Linked DNA regions of Aeoliella mucimassa. The protein of the gene in region 1 interacts with the protein of each later gene in a pairwise test. Links are inferred from orthologs where the notes say so. Each region holds a gene or a part of one and is shown in the gene's direction. Other genes may lie near its edges.

What was found.
Region 2: the proteins of Pan181_RS16975 (region 1) and sufU interact in binary tests that used the Escherichia coli proteins (3 or more experiments, as listed by UniProt). The link is inferred for Aeoliella mucimassa from one-to-one orthologs.

What each region holds. Positions count from the first base shown.
Region 1 is NZ_CP036278.1:4,348,285-4,364,390, reverse strand. Bases 4,327-7,174 are described here. They hold Pan181_RS16975 (cysteine desulfurase family protein), read left to right. Parts: upstream 4,327-5,074; coding sequence 5,075-6,274; downstream 6,275-7,174. Other genes in these bases: Pan181_RS26625 (type II secretion system protein), read left to right, coding at 6,372-7,174; Pan181_RS16980 (sulfatase), read left to right, coding at 4,327-5,059. In the rest of the region: Pan181_RS16995 (SET domain-containing protein-lysine N-methyltransferase), read left to right, coding at 1-376; Pan181_RS26190 (GNAT family N-acetyltransferase), read right to left, coding at 526-1,479; Pan181_RS16985 (HD domain-containing protein), read left to right, coding at 2,474-3,580; more of Pan181_RS16980, read left to right, coding at 3,665-4,326; more of Pan181_RS26625, read left to right, coding at 7,175-7,610; Pan181_RS16965 (HesB/IscA family protein), read left to right, coding at 7,830-8,162; Pan181_RS16960 (Flp family type IVb pilin), read left to right, coding at 8,490-8,669; Pan181_RS16955 (response regulator), read left to right, coding at 9,456-9,908; Pan181_RS16950 (hybrid sensor histidine kinase/response regulator), read left to right, coding at 9,902-11,506; Pan181_RS16945 (response regulator), read left to right, coding at 11,531-11,905; Pan181_RS16940 (response regulator), read left to right, coding at 11,978-12,952; Pan181_RS16935 (sensor histidine kinase), read left to right, coding at 13,030-15,186; Pan181_RS16930 (response regulator), read left to right, coding at 15,137-15,604; tRNA preQ1(34) S-adenosylmethionine ribosyltransferase-isomerase QueA, read right to left, coding at 15,624-16,106. UniProt on the Escherichia coli protein: Master enzyme that delivers sulfur to a number of partners involved in Fe-S cluster assembly, tRNA modification or cofactor biosynthesis. Catalyzes the removal of elemental sulfur from cysteine to produce alanine.
Region 2 is NZ_CP036278.1:6,241,484-6,257,448, reverse strand. Bases 4,454-7,160 are described here. They hold sufU (Fe-S cluster assembly sulfur transfer protein SufU), read left to right. Parts: upstream 4,454-5,468; coding sequence 5,469-5,852; downstream 5,853-7,160. Other genes in these bases: Pan181_RS24560 (glycoside hydrolase family 172 protein), read left to right, coding at 6,064-7,160; Pan181_RS24570 (SHD1 domain-containing protein), read right to left, coding at 4,454-5,260. Also shown: Pan181_RS24580 (family 43 glycosylhydrolase), read right to left, coding at 1-1,903; Pan181_RS26390 (hypothetical protein), read right to left, coding at 1,967-2,113; Pan181_RS24575 (IS5 family transposase), read left to right, coding at 2,181-3,122; more of Pan181_RS24570, read right to left, coding at 3,119-4,453; more of Pan181_RS24560, read left to right, coding at 7,161-8,163; Pan181_RS24555 (prenyltransferase/squalene oxidase repeat-containing protein), read right to left, coding at 8,179-9,918; gyrA (DNA gyrase subunit A), read left to right, coding at 10,390-13,083; Pan181_RS24545 (nitronate monooxygenase), read left to right, coding at 13,428-14,903; Pan181_RS24540 (hypothetical protein), read right to left, coding at 14,909-15,718; Pan181_RS24535 (VWA domain-containing protein), read right to left, coding at 15,826-15,965. UniProt on the Escherichia coli protein: A scaffold on which IscS assembles Fe-S clusters. Exists as 2 interconverting forms, a structured (S) and disordered (D) form. The D-state is the preferred substrate for IscS.

The sequences.
Region 1 (16,106 bases):
TGGCGTTCTGGTACTGACTGCCTACAAGGCTGGTGAGGTGCTGTTTCGGATGAACGGTACCCTGACCAAGGAAATGACACAGTTCACTTTGCAAATGGACGAGCTTTGGCACCTGGACGACCCCGACTTCGCTGGTCGGGTGTTGCACAGTTGCGATCCGAACTCGCGCCTCGATCCGACCACTCGCCTGTTCACGGCAGTTAAGGACATCGAGCCGGGCGACTTGCTCACCATGGACTACGACGAAACCGAGGACGTGCTGTACCGCCCGTTCCCCTGTTCGTGTGGTGCCGAGAACTGTCGTGGCTACATCGCTGGCCGCGCTGTCGACGTTTCGGCCGACACCGAAGTCCAATTGGTGAACATGGTTGGTTAGTCGAATCCAAACTCAAGAAGCCGCGAGCGGAGAGCCGCTCGCGGCTTTTTCTATGCGCAGGACACACGGCTTCTTGCCGTTGTCCTCTGCCTCGGTGGTATCGTAAGCGACGCCGAGACACTCAGCCCGCCTGCTTGGGCGGCGTCTCTCTAAATGGTTGGATCGGGAGGATCGCCCGATTGGATTTCCCACCGCCAAACGAGCCCATCTTCAGGGTCGATGCTCTCGCCGACCTTCGTGAACCCACACTTGGTGAGCACGCGAGTCGACGCATTCTGCTCGGGCAGCGTGTGGGCGCACACCAGGTGGACATCGGGCTCGCGAAATGCAAACTCCGTGAGACGCATCGCTATCTCGGTCGCGTAGCCTTTGCCTTGCTGCTCGTCGTCGATGGTGTAGGCAATCTCCACCACCCCCTCTTGATCGGGCGGACCTTTGAATCCGCATTGCCCAATCTCCTGCTGGCTATCCGTCAGCCGCACGGTGAAGCCCAGGACCCAGAAATCACCCTCGCTGGCCTCTTCGAAACGTTGCAGCCAGTCCGCGGAAATCATCTCGCGAAACTCCTCGGGCATATTCGCTAGACGCTCGCGGGCCTGTTCGAGTGATTCGAGTTCTAGTTGCAGCCTGGCGGTTTCGAGGATCATCATGGGGTTCTGGATTGCCGTGAGGATGCCTGCTGCTCCGAGCAGGATCGAAATCAGGGTCAATACGACCGACCAGCAGACCAGGCCATAGAGCGTGAGGTCGGGACTATAATCTTGCTCGCCGCTAGTGTCTTGCAACAAGACACTGGCGATGAAGAACAGCGTGAAAATGCAGGCGAGCACCATCGGCAACGCCGTGTAAAAGGCCGCTTCGCGCGACAGTCTTCTCAGCAGCAAGGCAACAACGGTCATCGGTAAAAGCACCGCCGCCAACATGGTAACCATGATGACCGTCAGCGAAGGCTCTTGCTGCTTAGCCTGTTCGACCCATTGTTCGTAGGGGTTGCGGTTGGTGAACCAGAAGATGGCCCCAGTGCTGAGCAGTGCTACGAGCGTGGTGAGTATCAACAAACCACGAACCGACCAGCGCGGTTGAGCAGGGCTTTGCGAATCCATCGTCCGGTGTCCTTCGCGACTTCGATACTTGGCCGCTATCGTTCGTTAGCAAATGCGGCGAGGTGTTTATTGTAAGGAGGTGATTGCTCTCAGCGATAGTTCGGTGGTTTGAATGGGGGGGATGCGAGGCACGGATCATCATGCTTTTCCGGGGGATGCAGGTTTTTCTGACAGTGTTTGGTGGGTGCCAGTGTCAAACCCTTCGCTGGGAAAAATCCTGTTTTTCTGCTATCCACAAGCGGGGCTATTCTGGATGGCTGGGTGCCTTTAGGGTTTTCAGGGTTTTCGCTGGCAATTGGCCACTTGTAGTGTTCTAATGAATAGGTAGTCGAGGCTGTCGGCTTCTTAGTGATTGGAGGTGATTGAGATGTAATGCTTGTTCTTAAATCAGACATCTAGCGACTCGCAGGCGAATAGTTGCTTGCGTGGGCGCTGGCTGCTGCGCGTGTGGGTAATGTGGGTGATGGGGCTGCGTCGCTGTCGCTCCTGGACCACATCCTACGGGGCGTACGTTGGTAACACGCTCGAAGTGGCAAGCCGAGATTCTTCAGTCGCCGGAAGCTCCCTCAGAATGACATTCCCTGCCCCCTGACCCCCGAATCCTGAATCCTCCCCAGAATAGTTTCCCATGGGTGGGAATCTATTTTGGGCAACTATCCCGGAGGTGTTGATGCAAACCACTGCTAACAAACGACTTGCGACCGCCGGGGACCGCGAGAATAGATTCCCATCGGATGCGTTTTGGGAAATGGGAATCTATTCGGGCGCGAAAACCACTGGTTTTGCAGTGTGGGCGCAGATTCAATTTTCCCATCGGTGGGTAAATTGGGAATCTATTCTCCCCTCAGCTATTCAGGCGTATCGCGGGCGGAAAAGTTCGCTTGCGATCTCCCTTCGAGCCGATATACTACGTCGATACGCAATCCCAATTTTTTGGTGATTTACTCTCCTGGATGCCCACTCGCGTCGGTTCTGGGCTTACGACGCACAAGCTGTGAAAAACTCGAAACTCCGGCGGCAAATTGCTTTCGAAGCCGCCCGGCTGATGTACGACCGGCAAGAATCCGAGTACTACCGAGCCAAACAGAAAGCTGCTAGCCGCATTTGCAAAGGCTGGGTGAAACCGGCCGATCTACCTTCGAACGCTGAAATCCGCGAGGCGATTCAATCGTTCGCTCGGTTGCTCGAAGGGGATAAGCGAAACGAAAATCTGCAATCGATGCGCGTGGCCGCGCTCCGCATGATGCGCCGGCTGCAAGCGTTCCGCCCGCGACTGATTGGCAGCGTGCTGACTGGCCATACTCGGCAAGGTTCCGACATCGATCTGCATGTGTTCAGCGACTCGGCCGAGGCCATTACGCACCTGCTCGACTACGACGGGCTCACCTATCAGGTGGAACGCAAGCAGGTTCGCAAAGATGGCGAAGAACGTATTTACACCCATATCCATGTCCGCAGCGAATACTCGTTCGAACTCACCATGTACACGCCCGACCAACATAGCTACGTGTTCAAAAGTTCGATCACCGGCAAGGCGATCGAGCGGGCGAGCATTCCGCAGCTCGAGCAGTTCCTGGCCAGCGAGTATCCGGATCTCGACATCGAAGCGGCCATCGAGGAGCACGAAGCGGGCGTCGATTGTTATCGATTGTTCGAATCGCTGCTGTTGCCGCTCGAAGACGTGAAGCAAGACCCGCGGTACCATCCCGAAGGCGACGTGCTTTATCACAGCCTGCAAGTGTTCGACCACGCTCGGGACGAGATGCCTTACGACGAGGAGTTCCTTACCGCGGCACTGCTGCACGACGTCGGCAAGGGCATCGATCCTCGCGATCACGTGAATGCTGGCCTCGAAGCGCTCGAAGGATTTGTGACCGAGCGGACCGCATGGTTGATTGAGTATCACATGCATTGTCATTTGATTGCCGACGGAGCGATCGGCGCCCGCGCACACCGCCGGCTTCGCGAGTGCGAATGGTACGACGACCTATTAGTGCTCGGGGAGTGCGACCGAGCGGGCCGGCAATCGGGCGTGGAAGCACCGGAACTCGACGAGGCACTCGATTATCTGCGTGATTTAGGGGGTATGTTCGACCCGTAAGGCTCGGCGGGCGATGGCAGCTTTCCCGTTGCCGCTGTGGTAGGCTGATAGCGTCCGTATCCTTTGTTTCGAAAGGCTGAAACCATGCGTAACCTGCTTTGGCTTTGCGTCGTGCTGCTCGCTCCGCTGACGTGCTTTGCGTCGTCGCCGAATGTGCTGCTGATTTGCGTCGACGATCTAAAGCCGACGCTCGGTTGCTATGGCGACCCCTTGGCGCAGACGCCGAATATCGACCGCCTGGCCGCGCAAGGGGTGTTGTTCGAGCGGGCGTACTGCAACCAGGCGGTCTGCGCTCCCTCGCGCAATTCGCTGCTTTCGGGCTTGCGACCACAGACGCTCGGCATCTACGACCTGGGGACGTATTTCCGGCTCTCCGCGCCCGATGCGGTAACGTTGCCGCAATGCTTCAAGCAGCAGGGGTATCACACGCTCGGCATGGGCAAGATCTATCACACCGCGCATGGCAATCGTGACGATCGGTCGTCGTGGAGCGAACCGTTCCGCGGGACGCCCGGCATGATCTACTTGGACTCGCCGGCGACGAGCGAAGATGGTCGGCGTGGTCCGGCGTTCGAAGCAGCCGATGTCGACGATTCGAAGTACACGGCCGGCATCCTGGCCGACCTGGCGGTTAAGCGTTTGCGGAAGCCTCGCTCGGAGGACGATCCGCCGGTGTTCATGGCGGTTGGCTTCCATCGCCCACATTTGCCATTCAACAGCCCGAAGAAGTACTGGGATTTGTACGATCGCGATGAGTTCGAGTTGCCCGAATATCGCACCGCCCCCGAGGGTGCCCCCTCGTACGCCCCAACCACCTGGGGAGAGCTACGGAACTATGGCAACATTCCGAAAACCGGTCCGCTTTCCGATGAGCTGCAACTAGAGCTGATTCATGGCTATTACGCAGCGGTAAGTTATACGGATGCCGAAGTCGGGCGGTTGATGGACGTGCTTGCCGAGACAGGCCAGGCGGCGAACACCATCGTCGTGCTGTGGGGCGATCACGGCTGGCACCTCGGCGACCATGGCATGTGGTGTAAACATACGAACTACGAGCAGGCGACGAGGATTCCGCTGATCATCGCTGGGCCAGGCGTCGAACCTGGTGTGGTTAAGAACTCGCTAGTCGAGACGGTCGACATCTATCCGACCCTTTGCGAACTCGCGGGCATCACCGCTCCCGATACGCTGGACGGAAAGAGCTTTGCTCAGGTGCTGACCGACCACGACTCAGTGGTTCGTAACGCCGCTGTGCAGGTATATCCCCGCGGCAAGCGACTGGGACAGACGATTCGCACCGAGCGTTACCGGCTGGTCGAGTGGAAGGGGCCCGGCGACGAACCGGAGTATGAGTTGTACGATTATCAAGACGATCCGCAAGAAACACGCAACCTGGCCGACGAGCAACCCGCGGTGGTCGCCGAGTTGCGAGCCATGCTGGATGAGTTGCCAAAACCGAAACGATTTAAAGCGAAGTAGCCCGTGACTTCTGAGATGGACGACCCGATTTACCTGGATCATCACGCGACCACGCCGGTCGACCCGCGCGTGGCCGCAACGATGTGGCCGTACATGTGCGAGCAGTTCGGCAATCCCGGCAGCACGCACGCGTATGGCGAAGCCGCCCGCGAGGCGGTGGCTGCCGCGCGGGCGAGCATCGCCGCAGCGATCGGCGCCGAGCCGAGCGAGATTGTGTTTACCAGCGGGGCGACCGAGAGCAACAACCTGGCGATTCGCGGAGTTGCTGAGCGTCCCCGCCGACGCGGCGACCGGTTGGTGAGCGTGTGGACCGAGCATCCCGCGGTGCTCGATCCGTTAGGGCATCTCGGCGAGCGAGGATACGACGTGGTGCTCGTGGATGTCGCCGCGTGCGACGCCAAGTCGCCCGGCGTTATCGATCTTGCCCAGCTTGAGCAAGCGATCACCGACACGACCTGCCTGGTGAGCGTGATGCTGGTGAACAACGAAATCGGCGTCGTGCAGCCGCTGGCCGAGATCTCCGCGCTTTGCAAACAGCACGGAGCCCTGCTGCACTGCGACGCGACGCAGGGGGTCGGCAAGCTTCCGGTCGATGTTGATCGGTTGGGAGTCGACCTGATGAGCTTCACGGCTCACAAACTGTATGGACCCAAGGGAGTGGGGGCCCTGTACGTGCGACGGCGGAATCCGGTCGTACGATTGCTGCCTCAACAGACGGGGGGCGGTCAAGAACAAGGGCGGCGAAGCGGGACGCTGAACGTGCCGGGCATCGTTGGGTTTGCCGAAGCAGTGCGGCTAGCGATGGAAGAGATGCCAGAGGAGTCGCCCCGAGTAATGCGACTTCGCAACGCCCTGGCCGAGGGCATCCAGCAAGCGGTGCCCGAAGTAGCAGTGATGGGGCCACCGCTCACGGCCGAATGGGCGGATGGCACGCCGATGCGGTTGCCTGGCAATTTGAACATGATGTTTCCAGGCACCGATGGCGAGGCCTTGATGCTTGCCATGCCCGAGGTGGCCTGCAGCAGCGGCGCCGCGTGTAGCACGGGCAACGACGAGCCGAGTCATGTGCTGCAGGCGCTGGGTCTTTCGCCCGATGAGGCGCGAAGCTGCTTGCGATTTTGCATCGGGCGATGGACCACCGATGAGCAAGTGCGCCGGACAGTGCAGTTGGTAGCCGCGGCGGTGAGAAAAGTCCGCCAGCTAGGGGGCACCTAGGGAGGGAATATTTTCAGGGAACTAATACGAATCTAGAATCGTCGTAAGTCAGGGGCCTTCCCGACCATCGCTTATCTCACCTGACTGGAGTTCACTAATGACGGTTCGCCATCGTTGTGCGTTTACACTTGTGGAGTTGCTTGTCGTTATCGCCATTATCGGAACACTAGTCGCGCTGCTATTGCCGGCAGTGCAGTCGGCCAGGGAGTCGGCTCGAAGGTCGAGCTTGAGTTGGGAGTCGGAAAAGCTGGGAGACTATCCCGCGATTGCACCGTTTGAAGGGCCTCCAGGGGAGGGGGTGGAGAAGCTACTGCCTGCTGCCAGGCTGACCGCGTTCGAAGCCGAGATCGCCCTGACACCGAAGCTGAGCGTCGGCACGGTGACTCCCGAGTCGATTTACGAAGCTGCGTTTGTCGGCGAGATGAAGGCCGCCGCTCCTGAGGGAGTGGATGGTCCGTGCGAGATCGTGCTGCCGCTTCCGCCGCAGAGTATCTCGCTGGCCGACTTGTCGATCGAACTCGACGGAGTACCGAGCGATCATGTCACCATGAAGCAGGGCAAGCTCGTATGGCAAGGCAACCTGCCGGCCGAGCCGACCCCGCTCAAGGTAACCTATACCGCGGTCGGCAAAGGTCTGTATGAGCTAGCTGTTGCTCCTGGTGGTTTGCTGGAAGACTACGACGTATCGCTCACCGCGAATGGCTCCGACGTAAGACTCCTGGAGCTGTCGTTGCAACCGACCAATATCAAACGCACCGGGGGGAGCAGCACCTATCGTTGGGATTACGAACGCTTGCTGTTCGGCCGACCGGTGCGCGTCGACGTGCTCGGCATTGCCCCGATCGACCAGCTTGGCGAACTCACCTGGCTGGGGCCGCTGAGCATTGTGCTGTTTGGGCTGCTGATTGGTTTGGTAGCGCAAGCCGCCGCGGTCGAGAAGTTCGACGTCTGGATGTTGCTGCTGGTGATCGGCACCTTTGCCGGTGCCTACCCACTGATGTACTTCGCCCAGGAGTACATTTCGCTGGTCCCGGCCGTGGCAGCGTCGGGCTGCGTATCGATCGTGATCATCGCGGTGGTTGCATCGATTCTCATGGGCTGGCGACTCGGCCTGGCTGGCATCGTGGTACCAGCCGCCGCGATCATGGCTGTGTCGCTGTCGGCAACCATCTGGCCCGAGCTGCAGGGCATCCTGCTCACCGCGACCGTGCTGGCTTACTTCATCGCAGCGATGCTGCTGATGCCGATAGTGCAGGCCAACGGAATTCCGCTGTGGGGCCTGAGCACCGGGGAATCCGAGACCCCGCCGGCCAGCACGCCGGTGACTTCGGGCTAGGGGAACCAGGGCCGGCGATCGCGGATTTGCCCGGAAAACCGGCGAATCCGCCCCGGCCCACCCGCGAGAACCTCTGTGGAAATAGGGGTGCGGTGGTTTTCCCTTCCCTTTTGCTGATGATTGCTATAATTTAGTATGTGCTATTTCGCACCGTGCGAAATGTGCCCAGACGCCAACCGTGCCCATTTTCATCGGCAAACCAATAGAGGAGTTTTCTGAATGTCCGTAGTGCTCACCGAAAAGGCAGCTGCTGAAGTTAAGCGTCGGATGGACGACCAAAAGATGGATGATAGCTCGATGCTCCGCGTGAAGATCACCGCCGGCGGTTGCAGCGGGTTCAGCTATGGTCTTGCGTTTGATACCAGCTTTAGCGAAGAAGCCGACAGCAAGTACGATTGCCACGGCGTGCCAGTGGTGGTCGACAAGAAAAGCGCTCTGTACCTCGAAGGCGTGACCGTCGACTTCCAGGACGACCTGCAAGGTTATGGATTCCGCTTCGACAATCCCAACGCGGTAAAGACTTGCGGCTGCGGAAGCTCGTTCCAAGCCTAGTTGCAACGCCGACAATATAGAAGTCATAGACAGGCCATCGCGCACCACGCGCGATGGCCTGTTTCTATGCGCGATTATGCAGGTGAGTAGCCCCGCGTCCGACTATCCATTCTCAAACCGCACAATCGATACAACACGCACCGCATGCAGCTAGCCGAAGAGCTTTGGCCATTTGCCATGTTTGTTTTCGTCTCCTGCGAAACAAAGTTGACATAGATTTTTAATGGACGGCCATGTCTCTCCCCTCGCTAATTTGATAGGAGCATGGTCCCTACTTTTCTGACGCTCGTGATAGGGTGTCTTATAAATACTCTTCGAGGTGCCCCCATGCTACGTTTCATCAAAGAGTTCCTGTCTAGAGATGATGGCCCAACGGCTGTCGAGTACGCGGTGCTGCTGGCGCTTATTGTGATTGCTTGTGTTGGTGCAGCTACCGGCATGGCGAACGCAACGGCAGACAGTTTCGAAAACTCGGCGGATCAGCTGGCGACGGTATTCGGCTCCTAGGTTCGGATTAGGAGCTGAATCGAGTCATCCTGGTGCAGGGTAACTGTGCTCTAACCGCACTGCGCGTCGGCGTTTGTGTACGCCGAGGTGTGCTGCGCGCGTTCTAGCACAGGCCTTTTGCTAGATGTCTTGAGAAGTTTTCAAACTCTTGCGGCGAACACTTAAAGGCCACGCTATAGATGGCCGATACTTAAGGTGTCGGACGGAGGTCCACCTTCGACGATCTTAAAGCACCTCAGCGAACCCTCTGGCTTAGCCACTAGGTGCAAGGTTAGATGGTTTAATTCTAACGAAAACCACGCTTGACGTGATCAAGGCGGCTCTTTGCTTTCTACGGGAATACCTGCCCCATTCCTGTCTGTGAAGAGCCGCCATTTTTTTCCTTCGGCCGCTCGCCGAGGGTTCCACACGACGAATCGCTAGGCTCGTGTGTTATCACCAGTGTAAAAGGTGATCTTCAAGAATAATTCTAGTCAACTCGCTTGCTTTTCGCTCAAGATGCCATAGCTTTCAGGTAGCTACGAATTGCATTCGTAACTCATCCAGCAGCAAAACAGCACCTAGGGGCTGGTATTTGCCGCAACTTTCTGCGCGATCATTAGCATCGCGCTTCCACTTTCGAAGCTACATACACCAGGGACTCTCATCCCCGCAGTCGCAAACTGCCATAGAAACACAACGCCGTTGTTAGAGCCACCTTAAGCTCGTTCTGTGTATTTGTAGCCACCTATTGAAACCAATTCATGATACTTAGACAACGCATGTTGTCTCACTCGGAGAATTCTCATGATAGCCACTGCGCACCGTCAGAAGTCCACCAAGATGTCTTTGGCAGTTCATACCCCTCGAATCTTGTGCGTCGACGATGACCCCGATCTGCATACGAATCTCGAACTGCGGATGCAGATTTACGACGTGAAGATCGAACGCGCGTTCTACGGAATGCAAGGTATCGTCGAAGCAGCCCATACCCTGCCCGACTTGATCCTAATGGACCATGCCATGCCCAATGGCGACGGTGAGTACTTGCTGCAGTGCATCAAGAGCAATCGGGCGACGGCAAACATTCCCATTATCGTTTTGACTGGCATGCGTGATCCGGTGCTACGAAATCGCTTGATCGCAGGCGGAGCCGACGTGTTTTTGAACAAGCCCATCGCGTTCGACGACCTCGTGCACGAGATGAGCCGTTTCATCGATCTACGACTCCGCGAAGACGAGGGAGGAAACCCATGCTGAATCAAGAAACGATAAAGCTACTTCTGCTGGAGGACGATCCCGATGATCAGCGCCTGCTGGCCAAGAAACTGAGTGGTACCCATCATCATGTGGTGACCGACTGGGCTCAGACCTTGGCCTCGGCGCTGGAGAAACTGAGTCGCCAGTCGTACGACATCGTACTTACCGACCTGTCGGTACCCGATAGCGTGGGACTCGAAACGGTTTCGAATCTTCGTAAGAAGTCGGGGACGACTCCGATTATCGTGCTGACCTCGCTCGACGACGAAGTGCTGGAGAAGGACATTCTCGACGTAGGTGCGCAGGACTACCTGGTGAAGGGAGAAGTGCCAGGTCGTATTGTCATGCGTTCCATTTTGCATGCCGTGCAGCGGCAGCAAACCACGAACGAGATGAATGACCTGGTGGTCGAACTCGAGCACAGTCAGCAACTGTTGCGGCAGCAAGCGTTACTTCTTAAGAAAAAGAATCGCCGCCTTCGCCAATTGTATGGTGCCGCTCAAGAGTTCGTCGACAACGTGTCGCATGACTTCCGGACGCCGCTGACGGTGATCAAAGACTACGTGAACATCATCCGCGAGGGGATGGTGGGGCAGGTCACCAGCGAGCAGCATGCCATGCTCAGTAAGGTCGCGGTGCGCGCCGACGATCTCAATAACATGGTCGACGATTTGCTGGATGTCAGTAAACTCGACGCTGGGTTGTTAGGAGCCTGGCGACGGAACATCACGGTTCAGGAAATCGTGGACCGCGCTGCCTCGCTGCTCGCAGAACGTGCCCAGGTGAAAGGAGTGAACTTCACTGTTGCCTGCGATCCAGATCTTCCCGAAGTCTACTGTGATGCTGAGAAAGCAGGACGGGTCATTACGAACCTGGCTGTGAATGCCATCAAGTTTGCTGGTGAACATGGTGAGGTTCGTTTGTGGGTCGAAGACGATCCGGTCGGCAACCAGATTCGCGTTGGGGTCACCGACAATGGTCCGGGGCTCGACACGGAATCGCTCGCCCGCATTTTCAAACGTTTCCAGCAAGTCAACAGCCATGTGGCATCGAGTGTCAAAGGCTTTGGTTTAGGCCTGAATATTGCCCAGAAATTGGTGCGGTTGAATTTAGGAGACCTGAGTGTGAACAGTCGAGTTGGTAAAGGATCGACCTTCTCTTTCACACTCCCTTACGCCGACCCGACTGAAGTGAGTCGTCGCTGGCTTTCGACCGATCGCCAGTGCAATGGTGTGCTGCGGATGCTCCATATTCGCAATACCGAGAATCCTCAGAATGGCGAAGCGAACGACTTCGACAGTTTCCTCAACTGTTCGCTGCGTTCGGATGATTTGCTGTTCCGGTTGACTCGCACGGAGTGGATGCTGCTGCAGTGTGTGCCCCACAGTGAAGGGGGGCAATGGTTCCAGCGTATCGAGCAGGAGTTCAACCGCCACAATCGCAATCGTCCGTTGGGACCGCTTCCCAAGTACGAAGCCCGTGTTTGTCGACAGTGGGATTCACAAGAAGCGACTCCAGAAATGCTAGAAGAGTTTGAGGAGAAGGTTCAGGAATTGGTTGGCGCATCCGACGGTAAGGTGTGCCAGTTTGACCGTTAGCCACGTGCTTAAGGGGCAGGAAGCATGAGTGAAAAGCAGCGAGTATTAATCGTTGATGACGAGCCTGACATCCGCGAAGGAGCCAGTTTGTGGCTTCGTTCAGCTGGCTACGATACCGTAGCAGCAGTGAATGGAGAACAAGGCATCGAGTTTGCCGAAACCTACAAACCCGATGGCATCTTGCTCGATGTGCTCATGCCTCGCATGGATGGTATGCAAACCCTTTCGCATTTGCGTTCCAGTCTGGCGACCAGGAATATTCCTGTTGTCATGCTTTCTGCCAGCCTTCGTGACGAACAGCGGGCTTTGGATGCCGGAGCCCGATACTTCGTGCACAAGCCTTACGATGGGCGATCGTTAGTTTCAGCGGTCAAAGTGTCGATCGGGCAGGCTTCGTAGGCTGCTAGGGATATAGCTCAAAGCATAATTCTGACTGGTACAAGGAAATCTCATCTCAGAAGGTTCAGAACAATGCCTACGCCAACGCTATTGATTGCAGATGACGACGACGACCTAGTCGAACTACTGATGATTCGCTGCCAGTCCATTGGGTTTCGAGTCGACACTGCCAATAACGCGATGACTGCCCTGGGAAAGGTGGAAGAAACCACACCCGATGTTGTGCTGCTCGATGTCGAAATGCCTTCGGGCAGTGGGCTGAGTGTCGCAGAAATGATGAGCAATCATCAAGATTTGAAGTCGATTCCCGTGATCATGCTAACTGGTTTGCAGACCGAAGACGTGGTGCGGAGATGCCACCAATTGTGTGCCTATTACATCCCCAAATGTCCCCAGGTGTGGTCGCGGGTTGAACCGCTGCTGCACGAATTATTTCCCGACCTCGAACCTGCTAACTCAACGAAGGACACCATGACTATCTTGCCTCCGATCGAGCTAGAGTCTCCCTTGCCACCTAAAGAGAAAACCAAGCGTGCATCCGAGAATAGCGACCTGCTGGATGCAGTGTTTGCCATTCTCGCCGAACCCGATACCCAGGAAACGGAGGCCGGGATAGGTTCTGAAGGTGACGAGCCAGAGGCCCAGCCGTGGGTACTTTCGATCGAAGACGACGATGATGTCGTAGCGGCCTTGCGCATGCGACTTGATAGTGTCGGCATCGAACTGGTGCGGGCCTGCGAAGGACGCGAGGGGTATCGTCGCGCGTTTATGGAGGCGCCGACTGCCATTTTGCTCGACTACGAGTTACCCAATGGCAACGGCGACTACGTACTGCGGCGTTTGAAGGAATCGCAAGCTACTCGTGACATTCCGGTGATTACCTTAACCGGGCGCAGGGAAGGTGCGATCGAACGACAGATGCGCAGTCTCGGGACTGCGGCGTTTCTCACCAAGCCGTTCGAGTGGAGTGAGTTGCGTCGTCATTTGAGTGATTACCTGGATATCCCGGAAACTTCCCACCATGTTCCTGTGGGAGCCGCCGGTTAGCCGAAGAGAATCTTTGAGACTTTATGGAGTCTCGTGCCAAGTGACTCTATGGCTTGCAACGAGCGACGCCCTTTTCGTTGCAGAAGCCTGGAGAGATAGATGATCTTGTGCAGGGATATGAGACTCCAAAACTAGCAAATCAGTTCATCAACAGCGGGGCAAGATTGATGACAGAACGCGAGGCTGTATTTAGGTACTGTCGCATTACGTCGATGGTGCTAGCCGGGTCGGTATTGATTGCCGCACTCCTAGTACTAAGTGGATGGTGGTGGCAGGTCGATCAATTCGTCCGCCCAGCTTCAGGGATGCCGGCCACCCACCCGTTGACAGCGATTAGTGTGTGCCTGGTTGCAACGGCCTTGTTGTTGCGTTCGACATCGGTCAAATCGAGCCAGCTTACTTCGGTGGATGATTTCACCGGCGGTGTTTCCACTTCGCTGGCCTGTTTCTGCGTGATGATTTCGGCCACGAATTTCATCGGATGGCTAACGGGATGGTATACGTGTCCGGATGAGTGGCTGTTTCCTGATATTTCGACTGCAGCGGGACCAGCAGTCTGTCGTATGTCGGCGGCTACGTCCTTCATGTTGGGACTGTTAGCGGTTTCTGTTTTGTCTCATGCTCTACGCAGCAGCAGCGGTTCGAAGATTGGCAAGTATGGTGCCCAAACCGTGATTGCCCTAGCGGTGCTCATGCTATTAGGGCACCTGATGGGAGTGCGAGCGCTTTACGGGTACTTCACCTCGGTATATACCGCTTTGCTGGTGGGTGGACTGGGAGTATCGCTATGGTTATTGAACGAAGGCCACTACTGGGTGTCTGCCATGCGCGGCAACCGACTTCTGGCAGTCAACTTTCGCTACCTATTACCAATAGTGTGTATTGCACCAGTGGTCGCTGTGATGATGTCGCGAGTTATCTCGTGGGTACATGCGAGTCTGGGGGAACAAGCTGGTCTCCTCGGTGCCTGGGGCCTTGGCATTGCCATGATGCTCTGCTTCGGACGCTACATTCGCGAGACACGCCGGCTCCACGATGTGATCTTGGCTCAGCAACTGAGCATGCAGGAATTGCGTGACGAGAGTCAGATTTCGAATGAACGCGCCAGAGCCATTTTTGATGTCGCGGTCGATGCGATCGTCACGATCAATTGCCAAGGCGAAATTGAGCTCATCAATCCAGCAGCGGAAAAGCTATTTGGATACGCCCCCGAGGAGGTTCGGGGAAGAAACATCAAGATGCTCATGCCGGATCCCTATCGCTCGAATCACGACTCTTATCTCCAGGCGTATTTGACCACTGGAGAGAGGAAAGTGATTGGTATCGGACGCGAAGCGATGGCTCAGCGGAAGGATGGGTCGACGTTTCCGATTGAGTTATCGGTAAGTGAAATTATGTTGCCCGACCGCGTGGGGTTCGTCGGGATGGTTCGCGATATCTCCATTCGCAAGCAAGCCGAAGAAGAAATGCAGTACGCGAATGAGACTCTAACGAAGAGTAATTCGGAACTTGAACATTTTGCTTATATCGCGTCGCATGATTTACAGGAGCCGCTTCGAAAGATTTCCGCCTATTGCAGTCTGCTGAAGGACGAAAAAGGCAACATGCTCGATGAAGAAGGGCTGGACTATTTGGATGTCGCCATGCGTGGTTCGGAACGATTGAGCCAACTGGTGAAAGACTTGCTTACTTTTTCACGCATTACAACGAGAGGTCAGGCGCTGGAAGCGGTCGATTCAAATACTTCTGTTCAAGAGGCCGTCGCCAACCTTGAAATGAGCATCGAAGAGTCGGGCGCGGAGATTATTGTCGATCGACTGCCTGGGGTGATGACCGACGCGAGTCAGTTGACACAACTCTTCCAGAACTTGATTGGTAACGCCCTTAAGTACCGCGGCGACGAATCGCCGGTGATCCATATCTCGGGCAAGAAAGTAGGCGAGCAATGCGAATTCTCGGTGTGTGACAATGGGATTGGAATCGACAAACAATTTCACGACAAGATCTTTCAGATCTTCCAACGATTGCATAATCGCCGCGAGTATAGCGGAACTGGTATCGGCCTAGCTCTCTGCAAGCGGATCGTTGAACGCTCAGGGGGAATAATCTGGGTAGATTCTGAGCCGGGACGGGGAAGCACTTTTCATTTCACGATGAAAGCCACCGTGGAAGAAGGAGACCATCATGAACCTCACCAATTCAATCGCGAGCCACGAGACCTTGCCCTTGCTTAAGGTGCTGCTTGTAGAAGATGACGACGACGACGTCTTGCTCACCAGCAAGGTGTTACTTGATCATGCTTGCGCTTGCAGTATCAGCCGTGTGGAGGATGGTGTGCAAGCGCTGGAGTACTTGTATGGAACCGGTCAGTACGAGAATTCTTCGCGCCCTGATGTGATTCTGCTCGATCTCAATATGCCCCGCATGGACGGCCGGCAAGTGTTACAGCGAGTGAAGACCGATCCGAATCTGCAATTGATTCCTGTGATTGTGCTAACGACTTCCGAAGATTCTCGCGATATTCATCGTAGCTACGAGGATAGGGCAAATGGCTACGTTACCAAACCTGTGAATCTCAGTGATTACCGTCGAGTGCTCAAAGCACTGAGCGCGCATTGGTTCCAGGGGGTGAAGCTCCCCACGCAGGTGTAAGCGACAGGGATTTGCCTAGCTATACGATTAGCATCGCGTCGCCATAGCTGTAGAAGCGGTATTCTTCCTTTACGGCTTGTTCGTACGCATGACGGATTAGCTCGGTGCCGCCGAACGCCTGCACGAGAAGTAGCAGCGTCGTGCGGGGGAAGTGGAAGTTCGTCATCAACGCATCGACCGCCCGAAACTCGTAAGGGGGGTAGATGAACAGGTTGGTGTCGCCTTGCCAGGCGGAGAGCGGTTGGCCGGCTTCCTTCGACTGAGCGGCCGACTCGAGCACACGCACTGCGGTGGTGCCGACAGCGACGATGCGTCCCTCGTTATCGCGACACGTGTTTAGCGACTCTGCACTCTCCGCCGACAGGTCGCCCCACTCGCTGTGCATGTCGTGGTCTTCTACTCGCTCGGCCGTGATGGGGCGGAACGTACCAAGACCGACATGCAGCGTTACCGGGGCAAAGTCGACACCAGACTCCCGAATCTGCTTGAGCAGATCCTTGGT
Region 2 (15,965 bases), 1.9 Mb from region 1 along the record:
CCTCGTTGTTGTACCACATCCGCCAGCCTCCGGAGGGGAGCGGGTAGACACACGCGTCGATCACCCGCTGCGAAGAGAGCACGATCGGCCCATGCGATTTCCAATGCACCAGGTCGTCGCTGGTCAGGTGCACGATGGCTCGCGGATGCCGCCAGTCGTCGAACACACCCGGAACGACGGTAAGGAACATATGGAACTGGTCGCCAGCGGCAATCACTTCGGGCGCCCAGAAGGTGGGCTCGCCATCGACTCCCGGGCCAGTGGCTTGGATGTCGCCGACGCGTTGCCAACTGGCTCCTCCGTCGCGCGATTCGGCGATGCTGATGGGAGTGCCGTGCACCCAGGAGACCCCGCGGAGGTTGGGACGATTGGCCCGGCGGTTGGTGAAGAACATCCACCAGCTCTGGCGGTCGGGGTTCCAAATCACTACGGGATCGGCCGCTCCATCGTACACCGGATCGACGTACAGCGGTTTCTCGGCGATGCGGCCGAGGTGCGCATCGCTGGAAGGCTTGCCAGTGACGAGCAGCAACCTCGACCCGTGTGGCGGAGTCGGGATCGAAAGCGTTTCGGCGACCTTACCAAGGTCCTGCCGAGTCCAGAGATCGCGGACCTCGACGCCGGGCGCGAGGCCGAGCCATTTGGGGTCGAGGCGATCGTCGAAGCTCTCGTTATCGTCGGCGATGTTGAACACCGCCAGGTATTTGCCACCAGCGGCAACATGGTCGGGTGCGTCGCTCACCCAGAGGATGCGCGACGCGTCGCGCCATACTTGTTGCGGCCGCGAGCCATGCTGATTCACCGCGAGCACTTCGGGGTTCGTGATCAAATCGATCGTCTCCTGATCGCTGGTCGGCAGGTCGCCGCCAAACATCAACGGCGAGCGGGCGATCGCCCAGGCTGTGATCAACGTCTGCTGTTCCTCGGGCGTGAACCGCGTGGTGCGTTCGCCTCCGCGTTCTCCGCGAATCGCCAGGCGGCCGAGCGGAAGCATGTCGCCATCGGGCCAGTGCCCTTCGCTGCGATAGGGTGTCCAGAGCTGGAGCTGCCGGAACTGCCGGCGGAGGGCCGGCCAGTCGTCCCAGAAGTCGTTCGACACCCGCCAGAGATTCGCGTGGTCGTGAATGTGCGAAGCGTGGTCGAGTGGAGTCGGGCCGGGCGAGGTGCTCAGCACGATCGACCGCCCGCAACGATCGATTGCGGTGCGAAGCATCTCGATTTCGTCCGCGTGGTAGTTCTTCTCACCAGGCTGGGCGTAGGGATTGTTGAGGTCGTCGACCTTCACGTAGTCGACTCCCCACGAGGCGTACAACTTGAACATCGAGTCGAAGTACGCCTGCCCGGCGGGCGACTTCCGTACGCCGCGCATGTCGCGCAGCCAGTTGGCCCCTTGGTCGGTCACTGGAACGTCGCGAGTGGTGAATTGACTGTCGGCGATCGGATAGCCTTCTGCCGGGGCGCCGAGGGCCGGATCGATGGCCGCTTTGGGCAGGCCTCGCATCAAGTGAATGCCAAACTTCAACCCGAGCGAGTGAACGTAGTCGGCCAGCGGTTTGAATCCAGCCCCATCTTGCGACGAAGGGAAGCGATTGGGAGCAGGAATGAACCGCCCATGCTCATCGAGCGTGAACACGGGATCGGTTTGGTTGTAGGGGCGAGTCGCGGGGTTCTGCACGGTCCAACGAATGTCGACTACGACGTATTGCCAGCCATGTTGCTTCAGGTGCTCGGCCATGAACTCGGCGTTGCTACGCACCTCGGCTTCGGTGACCGACGAGCCATAGCAGTCCCAGCTATTCCACCCCATCGGCGGAGTGGCCGCCCACGAGGCAAAGTCGTCGTCCGCCTGTAGGTTGGCCGACAAGGCGAAGATTACGAGCAAACACGGAAGGAGTTTTCGCATGGAGGAGTACCGCCGATTGAGGATAGAAAACCTGCCCCAAGTCTTGCAGGTCATTTGTAGCGACTAAAAACTAGCACCCCCCGATCCACCACCCTCGAGGTCGGTCACGCCGAAAGCGCCGCTGTGAGTCGCGTCGCCAGGGCGGATGATCTCTTTGGGAAACTTGGATTCGGTGAGCAATTTTGTATTAGGAGTGGCCTTGTTGAACAATTAGTCACAAACCTCCGTAAAAACTAACGTGGAATGGAACCACGTACCTTTTTTACGGAGATCGAACATGGCTACGAAAGAAAAACGAACCTACAAAGTCACGAACTGGAAGGAGTATAACAAGTCGCTCATCGAGCGTGGAAACATCACTATTTGGTTTAGCGACGAGGCGTTGGAGAACTGGGAACATCCTAACGACCAGACAAAAGTCGGTCGCCCTTTTGTCTTCAGCGATACGGCGATCGAGTGCTTGCTGACGATTCGCGAACTGCTGAAACTTCCCTATCGGCAGACTGAGGGATTCGGCCGCTCGCTGGTGGCGATGTTGGGCGTCGAGGCAGCGATTCCCAATTATTCTTCGCTCGCCAAGCGAGCCAGCAAGCTGAATGTTTCGCTCGATATCGCTAACAAGAGGGGCGACATCGATATCGTGGTGGATAGCACCGGCATGAAAGTGTTTGGCGAGGGCGAATGGAAGATGCGGACGCATGGCAAGTCGAAGCGGCGGACATGGCGGAAGCTGCATTTGTCGGTGAATCCTGACACCCGCGAGATTGTGGCGGAGATTTTGACCGAGAACAGTTGCCACGATGCCGATGCGGTTCCCGAAATGCTGGAGCAGGTGGAGCAGCCCGTAAAAAAGTTTCACGGCGACGGTAGTTACGACAAGTGGAAGGTTTATGAAGGGCTGGAATCCGAAGGCATTGAGCCGGTGATTCCGCCGCAGCACAACGCCAAGATCAAACAACATGGCAACTCTGCGGAGGAGCCTTTGCCCCGGGACGAGGCAATTCGTCAGATTCGACGCAAGGGGCGTAGGAGTTGGAAAGAGGAAGTGGGCTATCATCGTAGAAGCTTGGCGGAAACGACCATGTACCGAGTGAAACAAAGCTTTGGGAGCCATCTCAAAAACCGAGTATTCGAAAACCAACAAACGGAAGCCCGCTTGCGCTGTAAAATCATCAATCAATTCACCCAACTCGGGCTTCCACAGTTCGAGTGGAGTTAGTCAACAAGGCCATTAGGAGTCGTCAACCGCTGTAGCGCCTGGTCGACCGACTCGTTCTCGTCCATCCAGATGGTCATGCCAGGTTTACCCATGTTGCCATGCCCCCAAATTTTCTTACCACGGTAGGTCAAGGTGAGCGAGGAGGGGTGTGGGGTGATGGTGCGTTCGACGATGTCTTCCGGCCGAGCACGAAACCGGTCAGGACCCATATTGATTTTGATGGTTTGTGAAGGGAGCTTCTTGCAGACCGCGGTCACTACCAGATCCGATCCGTCGCCGACCACGTAGCCTGCTTCCTCAAGATTGGCCGTGACCGCCTGACGTACGGTTTCGGCGGAGATCACCCGTTCGTCGATGTCGAGCTTCAGCGATACACGATCGCCGGCCGAAGCGACGATAAGGTCTTCCGGCGCGCCTAGCTTCTCCTGCATGGCAATCATCGCGGGCGAGGGAAGTTCGAGCGTGCGAAGCACCGGTGGGCCGTCGTGGTTCTTGGGCACCACGCAAAGCAGGCCGTTCTTTAGGCTGCTCTTGGTGGTGTGACTTCTTAGTCCCTCGAGTTCCCACAACAAGATCTTGCGTTGCCAGTCGTACACATAAGCATTGCGATGCAGCAGCAAATTGCCCGCCCATACCAGCGACGAATGGGGGAAGTGAGTGCTGTGGTCGAACACCTGCTCAATCTTGCCGGTCTGCAGATTCACGATCAGGATGCCTTGATGAAAGCCGATGGCCATCATTTGGTTGTCGGCCCTGAACGCGATGGTATCGAGAAATATAGCGGAAATCTCTCCCGTACTAATCGAAGCGACATGTTCTTGTGTATCGAGATCGATAATCGCGATGCTCTTATCGGTCTTGAGTGCGAGATAGCGAGAGTCGGGACTGATGGTCACGTCGTCGTCGCCAAACGACATACTGACGGGCAACTCAGCAATCGCTTTGGCGGTGGTGGCATCCCAAAGGGTTAATGCGTTGTTATGACTACCGAGAGTCATGACTAGACCATCGCCGATAAACCATGCGTTCTCGATGCGACGTTCGTGCTCGCGCTGCGCGGCTCCGTAAGGCTCCCAGGTAACGAGCGGGGTCAGTTGGTTGCCGTTGAGTTCGCCGATGGTCAGTTCCGTGGCACCTCGACCGAATTCCACTTCTCCATAAACCACACGACCCGTTTCGGCGTCGACCGATAGCACTTCGTTCTTGGGAGGAAGCGGACAGAGCCCCAGCGATTTACCTGACGTCAGGTTGATGTATTCCAAGTAAACCGCTTCGTCTCGGCCAACGCTTCCTTGTTTGCGTGCGACGATCGCGCGATCGCCCGACGCCGATAAGTCGCACGACATGACGTCTTCGAAAAAGGGATCGGAGTCGGGGATCGATCCGAGACTCACCGGCTTGGAGCGCGCGGCGACCTTCGCCGGCGGGGCCCCTTCGGGCACAAAGGTCCACTCGGTGAACGATTGCGGTACGATTCGCTTCGCGTCGCTGCGATCGCCGACGCGAAGTTGTTGCGACGAGTTACCTCCCATGGCTGGCCGAGTGCTGGGGGCCACGGCAAACGGGTTTTCGGAAGCTTCGCTTTGAGAGTTCACGAAGTCTTGATCGGCGTCGGAGAGTTTGTCGAGCGGAACCTCGATCGTCGAGCCATCGACCTTCTGCAAAACGACCTTGTCGCCGTTCATTCCGCCGTAGGAGGCTTCGATCGAGAAGCGCCCCGATTGATCTTTCCAGGTGCGGCTCTCGGCAGTCGACTCTGCCAGGTCAAACGGACTTTGAGCCGAGGGGGGGGCAGCGGGCCTCATCGCGGGGGGCGACCGCGTCGGGGAATTGGCGGCAGCAGCGGGCTCGCTGCGGAGCGGCCGCAGGTCGGACGAGAAATACGAGCGAGTGAGTCGCTTTTCGAGCATATCAGCCGAAATGTCGCCGTGCGAACCGTCGTCGTCCAGGAGTACCGTGATACGCGACCCGCGATAGCCGGTCACGGTGCCGGGCGACCAGTCGTCGCCCCGGTTGACCTCCACGCGATCGCCGCGGTTGTACCCTTGTTGCTGGGCCTCGGCAGGGGGGGCCGCAACCAACCAGCAGCAGCCCAACAGCAGAAATGTCCAACAAATAGGTTGAGTGGGCCGGGTCATCAAGTGCTCCCCCGAAGATAAGCAAGACAAGCGAAAAAAAGTTTAGTTAGCGGGTAACCTCAAGCGTACACAAGATTCAGCGATGCTTCCAGCTTCGAATCGCCGAGGAGTTGGTTTGCCAACTGGAACTAAACCACTAAACTGGTAAATAATGCGGGCCTATTGGTCCAGATTCCCCCAGCGAACGACTACGTCCTACGAAGCAGATATGCCCAACGAAGAAGAAATCTACCAGGAACATATCCTCGATCACTACGAAGATCCGTTCCACCGCGGCCATCTCGACGGGGCGACCCACGCCCACGAGGAGAAAAATCCGCTGTGCGGCGACATCGTGCGGATCGAGCTCGAACTGGACGATGAGGGCAAGATTCGCGATTGCTACTTCCAAGGCGATGGCTGCGTGATCAGCCAGGCGTCGGCCTCGATGCTGCTCGAAGAGATGTACGGCAAGACCGTGCAAGAGGCGATGTCATATCGCGCCGAAGACATGCTGGAGCTGTTCGGAGCGAAGCTCACCCCGAATCGCCAGAAGTGCTGCTTGCTGGGATGGAAGACCTTGCAGCAGGCGGTGCACTCGCCGGTAAAGTAGTTGCACGGGTAAAGCGATGGTGAATGCAACGCCGTCGCCCGGCGGTTGGTCGCCTAATTAGGTCTCTCTAAGCTCACTCTGAGAAAAATTCGATCCGAGCGGATTCCAGTCCCATCCAGTCCCCGGTGCGCGATACCATAAGCGAAGCGGTCGGCGAGCGGTGCCTCGCCGCGAGTGTCCGTTTCGTTATCTCTCTCAGGTGGAGTCTGCAATGCGTACTGAATGGCGGTGGTGTTTAGCGCTGCTCCTGCTGGTTGGTGGAAGTTCCCTCGCAACGGCCGAGCCGGTGACGCTCGAGTCGCTCCTCGGCGAGATGACCAATCGCGATACCCTGGCCCGCTTGCCCGAGCCGAGCTACACCTGCAGTCAGGCGTCGAGCTACGATCGCAACACGGTCGAACCGGACGATCACAATAGCTGGATGGCAAACGCCGATCGCAGCCAATGGGTGCGGATCGAAGAGCGCGAAGTCGATGGCAAGCTCCGCAAAGAGTTCGTGATGATGGACCAAGAAGGTCCAGGAGCCATCGTGCGTTTGTGGGCAACCTGGCATGGCCCGCAAGGCAAACCCTTCTCGAACGGCACGCTGCGCGTCTATCTCGATGGCAGCGACACGCCGGCCATCGAAGGGCCGATTCAACAGGTGATCGATCAAGGGCTGCTGGCGGGTGCTCCGCTGTCGCAGGGTGTTTCGCCGGAGACCGACTATCGCCGCCGTGGGCATAACCTGTACTTGCCGATTCCGTACGCGAAGCATTGCAAGGTGACCTACTCCACCGACGTGCTCATGGATATCGGCGCCCGCCAGGGCGAAGCGCTTTACTATCAAATCAACTACCGCACGTACGCGCCGGAAACCGAGGTCGAGTCGTTCTCGATGGAGAAGCTTGCCGAGGCGAAACCGGCGGTGAGAAAAGCTCAAGACGTGTTGCTCGAAGAGTTTGCTCCTCAGGCAAACAGCTCGGCAGAATCGCAGGCGACGCTCGCCGCTGGCAAGAGCATCGAGGGAGAGTTCACCGGCAGCCAGGCGATTCGTGAACTCTCTCTGAAACTTGAAGCCGACGACTTGCCGCAAGCCTTGCGTTCTACGGTGCTGAAGATCGAGTTCGACGGTGAGCCTTGTGTCTGGTGTCCGGTTGGCGAGTTCTTTGGCATTGGCTACCAACCGTCGGAGTATCGTTCGTACAATACGCAGATGAACTCCGATGGCACCTTGGTTTGCCACTGGGTAATGCCGTTTAAGAAGTCGGCTAATTTCTCGCTCAAAAACCTTGGCACTCAACCGGTGCAAGTCGCGTTTCAAGCCAAGGCTTCCTCCTGGCAATGGGACGACCGCTCCATGCACTTCCACTCCGTTTGGCACGAACTCTACAAGGTCGATACCTGGGTAGGGGCCGATCGCCCGGGCGACGCTGCGTACGACGTGAACTACGCCACCATCGAAGGGCAGGGTGTCTATGCCGGTGATACGCTGACCGTGTTCAACGGCGCGGCCGCCTGGTGGGGCGAAGGGGACGAGAAGATCTACGTCGACGGAGAGACCTTCCCCTCGCACATCGGCACCGGCACCGAAGACTACTACGGCTACGCGTGGTGCATGCCGACCAAGTTTGCCGCACCATTCCACGCCCAACCAACCGGCGATGGCAACGTGGCCGGCGGATTCTCAGTGAATAGTCGCTATCGCGCACTCGATGCGATTCCGTTTACCAAGTCGATCAAGTTCGACATGGAACTCTGGCACTGGGCGTCGACCAAAGTGAACTACGCCCCCACGGTGTTTTTCTACGCCCGCCCAGGAGCGACCTGCAACATTCAGCCCGATGCCGAAGCGGCCGCTCGCGAGATCATGCGTTCGCGGGCTCAGCTCGGCACGTTGTTTGCCATCGAAGGGGCGCTCGAAGGCGAGAACCTGAAGGTAGCCAGCAAGACCGCTGGAGTGACTACGCAGCAACGTAGCGGCACCTGGCGCTGGAGCAACGAGGCCCAACTGTGGTGGCGCGAAGCTGCGGAAGGCGACGAGCTGGTCGTCGAGTTCCCCGTGGAGCAAGCGGGCAAGTACCGCGTGGAGTTCGGCTACACCAAGGCTCCCGACTACGCCAAGGTCGACTTGTTGGTGAACGACGAGAAGGCGTTGTCACTCAACGGCTACGATACCCAGGTCACCACCCACCAGGGTGAGCTTGGCACCTTCGACTTGCTCGAGGGAACCAATCGACTCACGGTACGCATCACCGGCCACGACGCAAAGGCGATTCAGCGAGGGATGTTTGGCCTCGACTACCTGAAGCTTGACCGCGTGGATCGGTAGCCAGCCGGAGTTCGCCTAGTCGAGCTTTATTTTGCGGAACAGCGGGGCGTGCCGATAGTACACTTCGAGCGTACACGTGGCCAATACGGTCATGTAAAGTCGGCCCCCCTGTCCGCCGTGCGGGGTGTTCGGGTCCCAGCTACCCGCAGCATGACCAACACGCACCTGCGAAGTGACCAGGGCGTCGGACATTGCTTCGTTCCAGGTGCGCCATTCCCGCCCGCCCCAGTGGTGCACCAACTGGGTGCCGTAGTACCAGTAGTAGATGTTCGGTTGGCGATGATTTACCGGGTGGCGGCGCACCAGCTCGCGGACCCCTTCGCGCAAGCCGGGCTCGTCCTGTTTCCAACCCAAGTAGATGCGAGATAGTAACCCTTCGGCAGTCATGGCCGGCGTGTCCCGCTGCCCTGGCTGGTAAGCGTACATCGATCCGATGCGGTCGGTCTGCACTTGATCGAGAAAACGGCTCGCCTGGGCCAGCGTACCTGGTTCCACTCGCAGGCCGGCTGCCCTGGCCGAGTGCAAGGCCATGAGTTGCCAGCCGGTGACACTCAGGTCGCCCCGTTCGCCAGGCACGTATCGCCAGCCACCAGCGGAGTGCTGAGCGTGCACCAGAAAGTTCACCGCCCGCTGCGCGGGGTCGTGTAGCATTTCGTCGCCGGTCAGAGCGTAGGCATCGGCCAAGGCGATGGTTGCCAGGGCGTGCGAGTACATGCCCGCGTTGCGATCGCTCTCGGTGGCCAAACTGCCATTCGCACTCTGGGCGAACAGTAAGTACTGCAGGCCATGGCTCACCGTGTCGCGATAGATTCCGGTGCGGTGGGTTTGCCCCGCACCGAGCATCGCTTGCAGCGCCAGCGCGGTTGCCCCCTCGTCGCTATGCATGCTCGCCCGATCGTGACAGCGACCATTGCACTCGCCCGCGTGATCGAATCGATCGAGCGACCAGCTGCCGTCGTTGTTTTGATGCAGCGCCAGCCAGCGGAGCGCTTTAGCCACTGCGGCTTCGGTGAGGTTGGTTCCTCCTTCGGCCTCGAGCACCTTCTGGCGAATTCTCGGGTCGCGGGCCGACAGCATCCGATCGTAGGGATTGTTGGAAACCAGACGATCGGCCACTCGATCGAGCGGCGGCAAGTTCGGCGCATCGGCCGGATCTTCGATCGCCAGGTCCTTGGCCCAACGCTCGGCTTCTTGCTCTTCGGGTGTATCGACGTCTTCCAGTGGTACTTCAAAGCCAACGGTCTGAATCGACTGGCTCAGTTCGTCTCCCTCGCGCTCGTCCTTATCGAATACCACGCTGAGTTCGATTGCAGGATCTTCCACCGGCAAGCTCCCCCAACCGAGGATCGCCAGCAGCAGGAGCATCAGCAGGTGAGCCAGAATACTCATCAAGCAGGCGAGCAGTTGATGCAAGCTGCGCATCAGTTGCTTGGCCCGAGAGGCAATTCGCGGCGGAGCGGTGACGTTGATCAACGGAATGTCGTCTACCGCAACCGCGCTCGGCAAAGCCGACTGAGGAGTAAGCTGCGGCGCGGGAGTTGCCTGCTCGCTGGCTTGCTTTCGGCGACTATTCGCTTTGGCTGTCGACGGAGCGATCGGCAAATACTCGAGCGAAATCGAAGTGCCACACCGCAGGCAGTCGGCCGTACGCAACCACAGCCGTACCGACATCGGCATGCCGCAGTCGGGGCACGCGCACGCGTCGACCCCTGGGTCGAGGGTCGGCGCGTCGGCTGTCGGTTGTTTGGTTGGCATTCGTGGAGAGAACAAAGAGTAAGTGGATCGGTCGTGCAATCTCGTCGCGGGCCGGCGCACCTGCAGCCATTTGCAGGCTTGGAGCGTGGGACTTCGGCGACCTGAGCACAGCGCAATGGATGACGAGCTTCGCTAGCTCCCATTCTACTGCCGAGCCGATTGGTCGGGCCACGCTACTTGTACGGAAAATGTCCCCCAATGGTTGTGTGCTGGCAAAGCGGAGCGACCATGCCGGATGTACCGTTCTCGGGTAGTTGATGGCATGGAGTCCCCCCGTAGCGCGACGAGCGCCTACGACATAGTTCGCTGGCGCCATGGCTTGCTTTTCCCGATTGGGGAAAATAGGCGGAAAACAGCCAAAAACACCGCGATCCAGGGGGTGGTTCACGAGGCTCCGCTCGTTGTGATTCAGGCCAAAAAACGGTAGAATACGGGCTTACTCCTACTCCCTTTTCGCAAGGATGAACCAACGTGGCAGACGAGACAAACGAGCCGGAAGAAACTGGTGCTGGCGCGGAAGCACAGGGTAGTCCTGAAGAGGCGGCCATTGCTGCCCGGCTAATCGATTTGCCGATCGAAGACGAGCTGAAAGACAGCTACCTGACGTACGCGATGAGCGTGATTGTCAGCCGAGCTTTGCCCGATGTTCGCGACGGCCTGAAGCCCTCGCAGCGTCGTATTCTCGTCGCCATGAACGACTTGAACCTCGGCCCGGGGGCGTCTCGGGTGAAGTGTGCGAAGATCTCGGGTGATACGAGTGGTAACTACCACCCGCACGGTGAAAGCGTGATTTACCCCACCTTGGTCCGCATGGCCCAGGAGTGGAACTTGCGGAGCGTGCTGATCGACAAGCAGGGTAACTTTGGCAGCATCGCCGGCCTGCCGCCAGCGGCTATGCGATATACCGAAGCCCGGTTGTCGCCCGTCGCGTCGATGATGCTCGATGATCTCAAGCTCGACACGGTCGACTTCGTGCCGACCTACGACGAAAGTCGCCTGGAGCCGGTGGTGCTTCCCTCGAAGTTCCCCAACCTGATGGTGAACGGTTCCGGCGGTATCGCGGTGGGGATGGCTACCAGCATTCCGCCGCATAACCTCCGCGAAGTCTGCTCCGGCATCATCGCTTTGATCGACGATCCCGAAGTGAGCATCATCGGGTTGATGGATCACATCCAAGGTCCCGACTTCCCCACCGGCGGCATCATTTGCGGCCGCAGTGGCATTCTCAAAGGCTACCAAACCGGCCGTAGCACCGTGGTGGTTCGCTCGCGGACCAGTGTGGAGGAAAAGGGCAAACGCACCCGCATCGTCATCCACGACATTCCTTACCAGCAAACCCGCGACGCGATGGTGAAGAAGATCGCCACGCTGGCGAGCGAAGGCAAGGTCGGCGGCATCAGCGACGTTCGCGACGAGAGCGATCTGAAAGAGCCGGTGCGGATTATCATCGAGCTCAAACGCGATGGCGATCCCGATATCGTGCTCAATCAGCTCTATAAGTACTCGCCGCTGCAGGACACGATTAGCGTGATCTTCCTCGCCCTGGTCGACGGCAAGCCGCGGGTGCTGAACCTCAAGGAGATGTTGCAGGAGTTCCTGCGACACCGCGTGATCGTGATCCGCCGCAGGACCCAGTTCTTGCTCGCCCGCGCACGGCGTCGCAAGCACACGGTTCAAGGTTTGCTGTTGGCCCATGCGAACATCGACGAAGTGATTCGCGTGATTCGGGCGTCGAAGACGCAGCCCGAGGCCAAGCAGGCGTTGATGCAGATCAAGACGCCCGGCGCATTGTTGCGTCGCGCCCTCGGCGACGAAGGCTACGCCCAGTTCCAGGACGAACGCGGGGTAGCCGAAGAGTACTCGCTGACTCCGGTGCAAGCCGACGCGATCCTGAAGATGACGCTCGGTCAGTTGGTGAATCTCGAGCAAGAGAAGCTCGCCGACGAGCATGCCGAGTTGCTCAAGCAGATTGCCGAGTACATGTCGATTCTGGCCGACGAGGCTCGCATCTACGCGATGATTCGCGAAGAGATGGAAGAGCTGATGAACTCGCGGTACGCCGACGATCGTCGCACAGAAATCTCCGGCGAAGAGATCGGCGAAGTCAACATGGAAGACCTCATCGAAGAAGAAACGATGGTGGTTTCCATTTCGCACAACGGCTACATCAAACGCACGCCGGCCAGCACCTACCGGGCCCAGCGCCGGGGTGGCAAAGGCATCAAGGGAGCGACTGTCGACGACGACGATCCCGTCGAGCACCTGTTTGTCACTAGCACGCACGATTACCTGCTGTTCTTCACGAACTTCGGTAAAGTGTACTGGCAAAAAGTCTACAATCTTCCTGCCCTCTCGCGCGAGAGCAAAGGTCGGGCGATCGTGAACCTGCTGAATCTGGCCGAAGGGGAGAAAATCGCCGACTGCCGCGCGATTCGCGACTTGTCGCAGCCCGATTGCTACCTGGTGATGGCTACCCGCCAAGGCCTGGTGAAGAAGACTGAGCTCAAGGCCTACAGCCGCCCGATGAAGACCGGCATCATCGCCATCAAGCTGAAGGAAGGGGATGAGCTGGTCGACGTCTCGCTGGTGCATCCTGGCGACGAACTGTTGCTGGCCACCGCCAAGGGCATGGCCATTCGGTTCAGCGAAGCCGACGCCCGTCCCATGGGTCGCAACGCTAGCGGCGTGAAGGGCATTAACCTGACCAAGGGAGATTTCCTGGCCGGCATGGTAGTGACCGACCCCGAGGCTACGCTGCTCACCGCTACCGAGCATGGCTTTGGCAAGCGTACCCCATTCGGGCCAAACGCAACGAGTGAAGAACCCGAAGACGACACCACCAATGGTGAAGAGGACGAAGCGTCGAGCTCGTTCAAGTACCGTACGCAAAACCGCGGCGGTAAGGGGCTTCGCGATATCAAGACCACCGATCGCAACGGTCCTGTGATTGGCATCGCCCGCGTGAACGACGACGATGAGCTCTTGATGATGACCGCTCGCGGCAAGATCCAACGCATCAAAGCTAGCGACATCGGCACCATTGGTCGTAACACCCAAGGGGTAAACATCATGACCCTCGGCGACGACGATACGCTCACCGCGATCGTCCGCGTGCCAGCCGAAGAGCTCGACGACGAGCCGACCGAAACGCCGGCTGCAGAGTAGAAATTAAACAGGCGTTCTGGACCTTAATGGAAGCATTAAGGTCCAGCGCTTGTTCTATGCAAAAGATGCTAAAGAGGGTTCGATTCTTTCTTTTAGAAGCCGCTTCGTTCGGTGCCGTAAAACCCACCGCATTCGCTGTCATCCGACAAAATGCCGAGCAAATGTTTGTTTGTCTGCAGGCAATCGTCGACTATCGCCTAGCCTCGTTGCTTTCGAGGCGCTAGAATAGTGCACAGCATGAGGCTAAGACGCGGTTCGCCATCCTTGCAAGTGGGGCGATGCGCTGAGATGGTGAGCCATTGGTACCTCATCGCACGAATCTACTTTCTCAAGAGCGTCCCACCATGCCGCGATCAGAAGAGCGTCCCGAACCTATCATCATTCAAGGTGGCATGGGGGTCGCCGTCTCCGACTGGCGCCTTGCCAAGGCGGTGTCGCAAGCTGGTCAGCTTGGCGTTGTCTCGGGCACTGCGATCGAAACCGTGTTGGTTCGTCGGCTGCAGCAAGGCGATGCTGAAGGCCACATGCGTCGCGCCCTCGACGCCTTCCCTTATCCCGCGATGGCGAAGCGAATCGTCGAGCGCTATTTTGTCGAAGGGGGCATTGCCCCTGGCGCTTCGATCGCGACGACGCGGGTGATTACCGATCAACCGACTCGCGAGCAACTCGAGCTGGTAGTTGCGGCCAACTTCGTCGAAATCTACTTGGCCAAAGAAGACCATTCGGGCGTGATTGGCGTGAACTACTTGGAGAAAATCCAAACGCCAACGCTGCCCTCGTTGTTTGGTGCCATGCTCGCAGGCGTCGACTACGTGCTGATGGGAGCCGGTATCCCGAAGTCGATCCCCGGCATCCTCGACCGCTTGCAGGACGGGCTCGAAGTGGAGCTGCCGCTGCACGTGGAGGGAGCCACCGACGACGATCACTTTGTCGCCCGCTTCAATCCGATGGAGCTGTGCGACAACGATATTCCCTGGCTCAATCGGCCTAAGTTCCTCGCCATCGTGGCCTCGGCGACCCTGGCCAGCATGCTCCGTCGCAAGTCGACCGGGCAGGTCGACGGTTTTGTGATCGAAGGCCCAACCGCCGGTGGGCACAACGCTCCGCCACGTGGCAAGGCTGGTTTGAACGAACGTGGCGAGCCGATCTACGGCGATCGCGACGATGTCGACCTGAACGCCATCGCCAAGCTTGGTTTGCCTTACTGGCTGGCCGGCTCGTGCGGCTCGCCCGAGGGCTTGCGTCAGGCGCTGGATGCCGGCGCGGCTGGTATTCAAGTCGGTACTGCGTTTGCATTCTGTAACGAGTCGGGCATTCTCGACCACCTCCGGCACTCGGTGCTGGCCGACGTGCTGGCTGGAAAGGTCGACGTACTGACCGACCCGCTTGCCTCGCCGACTGGGTTCCCGATCAAGGTGTTGCAGCGCGACGCGACCATGTCCGACGATATGCTTTACGCCGAGCGGAATCGGGTGTGCGACTTGGGTTATCTGTGTCATGGCTATCGTAAGGAGGATGGCAGCATCGGTTGGCGTTGTCCTGGCGAGCCGGCAAAGGCTTATGTTCATAAAGGTGGCGAGCAGCAGGAGACCGTTGGTCGCAAGTGCATTTGCAACGGCCTGCTGGCCACGGTTGGCCTCGAGCAGCACCGCGGCGGCAAAGCCGAGTTGCCGCTGCTCACCTGTGGGCTCGACGTGGCGAACCTTGGTCAGTTTGTGCAAGCTGCCGAGCACCTCGACTACTCGGCAGCCCAGGTGATCGAGCACCTGCTAACCGGCACACCAAAACCAGCTCCAGCAGCAGCCGAGAGCAACAGCTAAAGCGACTAGCCCGAACTCATCGCTCGGTGCTTCAGCCAGGCTATCGGTACGACCATCAGCAGTAGCCATGCGCTAGTCGGCTCCGGCACTTCCACGGTCGTCAGACGCAGTGGAGTCGACAGGCTGCGGAACGCAAACTCCACGTCGGGTAGCCGCCCCCGGGGTTCGTTCAGATTGGTTACCGACGTCACCAAGTGCGACATCTCCTCGTAGGTGCCGACTCGTACGTTGTACGAAGTGCTTTCGAAGCCGGGATCGAGTTCCACGTTCACTCCGTATTGGTTGCCCGGGAGCGTCTCGAACGTCACGGTCGAGTTGAATGCTCCTCCTACCGAAATGAACTTGTCACTCGGCACCGGCACGCCGGGCGGGTACTGCCAGCTGACGACATACGACTCGCCGACCACGGCCAGGTCTTGCGGGCTGGTGATGGTCGGTACTTCGTGAAACACGTCGTCCAGCGCAAACGGAGCGAGCTCGAATTCCCACTGCTCGACCTCCGCGCCGGGGATCGGCGACTCTGGTCGATCGATCTTCCAGGTGCCGAAGTAGTTGCTCTGGAGCTCGGCAAACGAAGCGACCTCGATCGAGAACGACGGAGGCGACGAACCAAACAGCGGCCCGATCTTCTCGCCGGTCGGAGCGGTGAAGCTCACCCACGGATCGCCAAAAAACTCAAACGCGTAGCTCACGCCGGTGTCGGTCGGCGATTGCGTAAGCGTCAGCGGCAAGCGAAACGGCTGAGCGGTCGCCGAGCGCGTAGCGACGATACTTGCCAGTGTGATAAGTAGCCAACAGAGGTGCCTGGTTTGCATGTAGCTCTACTCAGAAGTTAGGACAGAAGGTGACAAGCGGATCCGAGGCGATGCTAAACCACGCTTGGTACAGTGTCAAACATTTCGTGTTGTCGGGTGTGTGTTGATTAAGAGTCTCGGCGCGTCGCTTTGCGTTTGGCCTGCAAAAGTCGTTCGGTATAGCTGGCCGCTGCGTCGCTTTCGGGCGAGTCGCCTGCCAGATGCGGTTCTGTGCCAGTGGATGTATTGGTCGTGGAGTCGCTGCCTG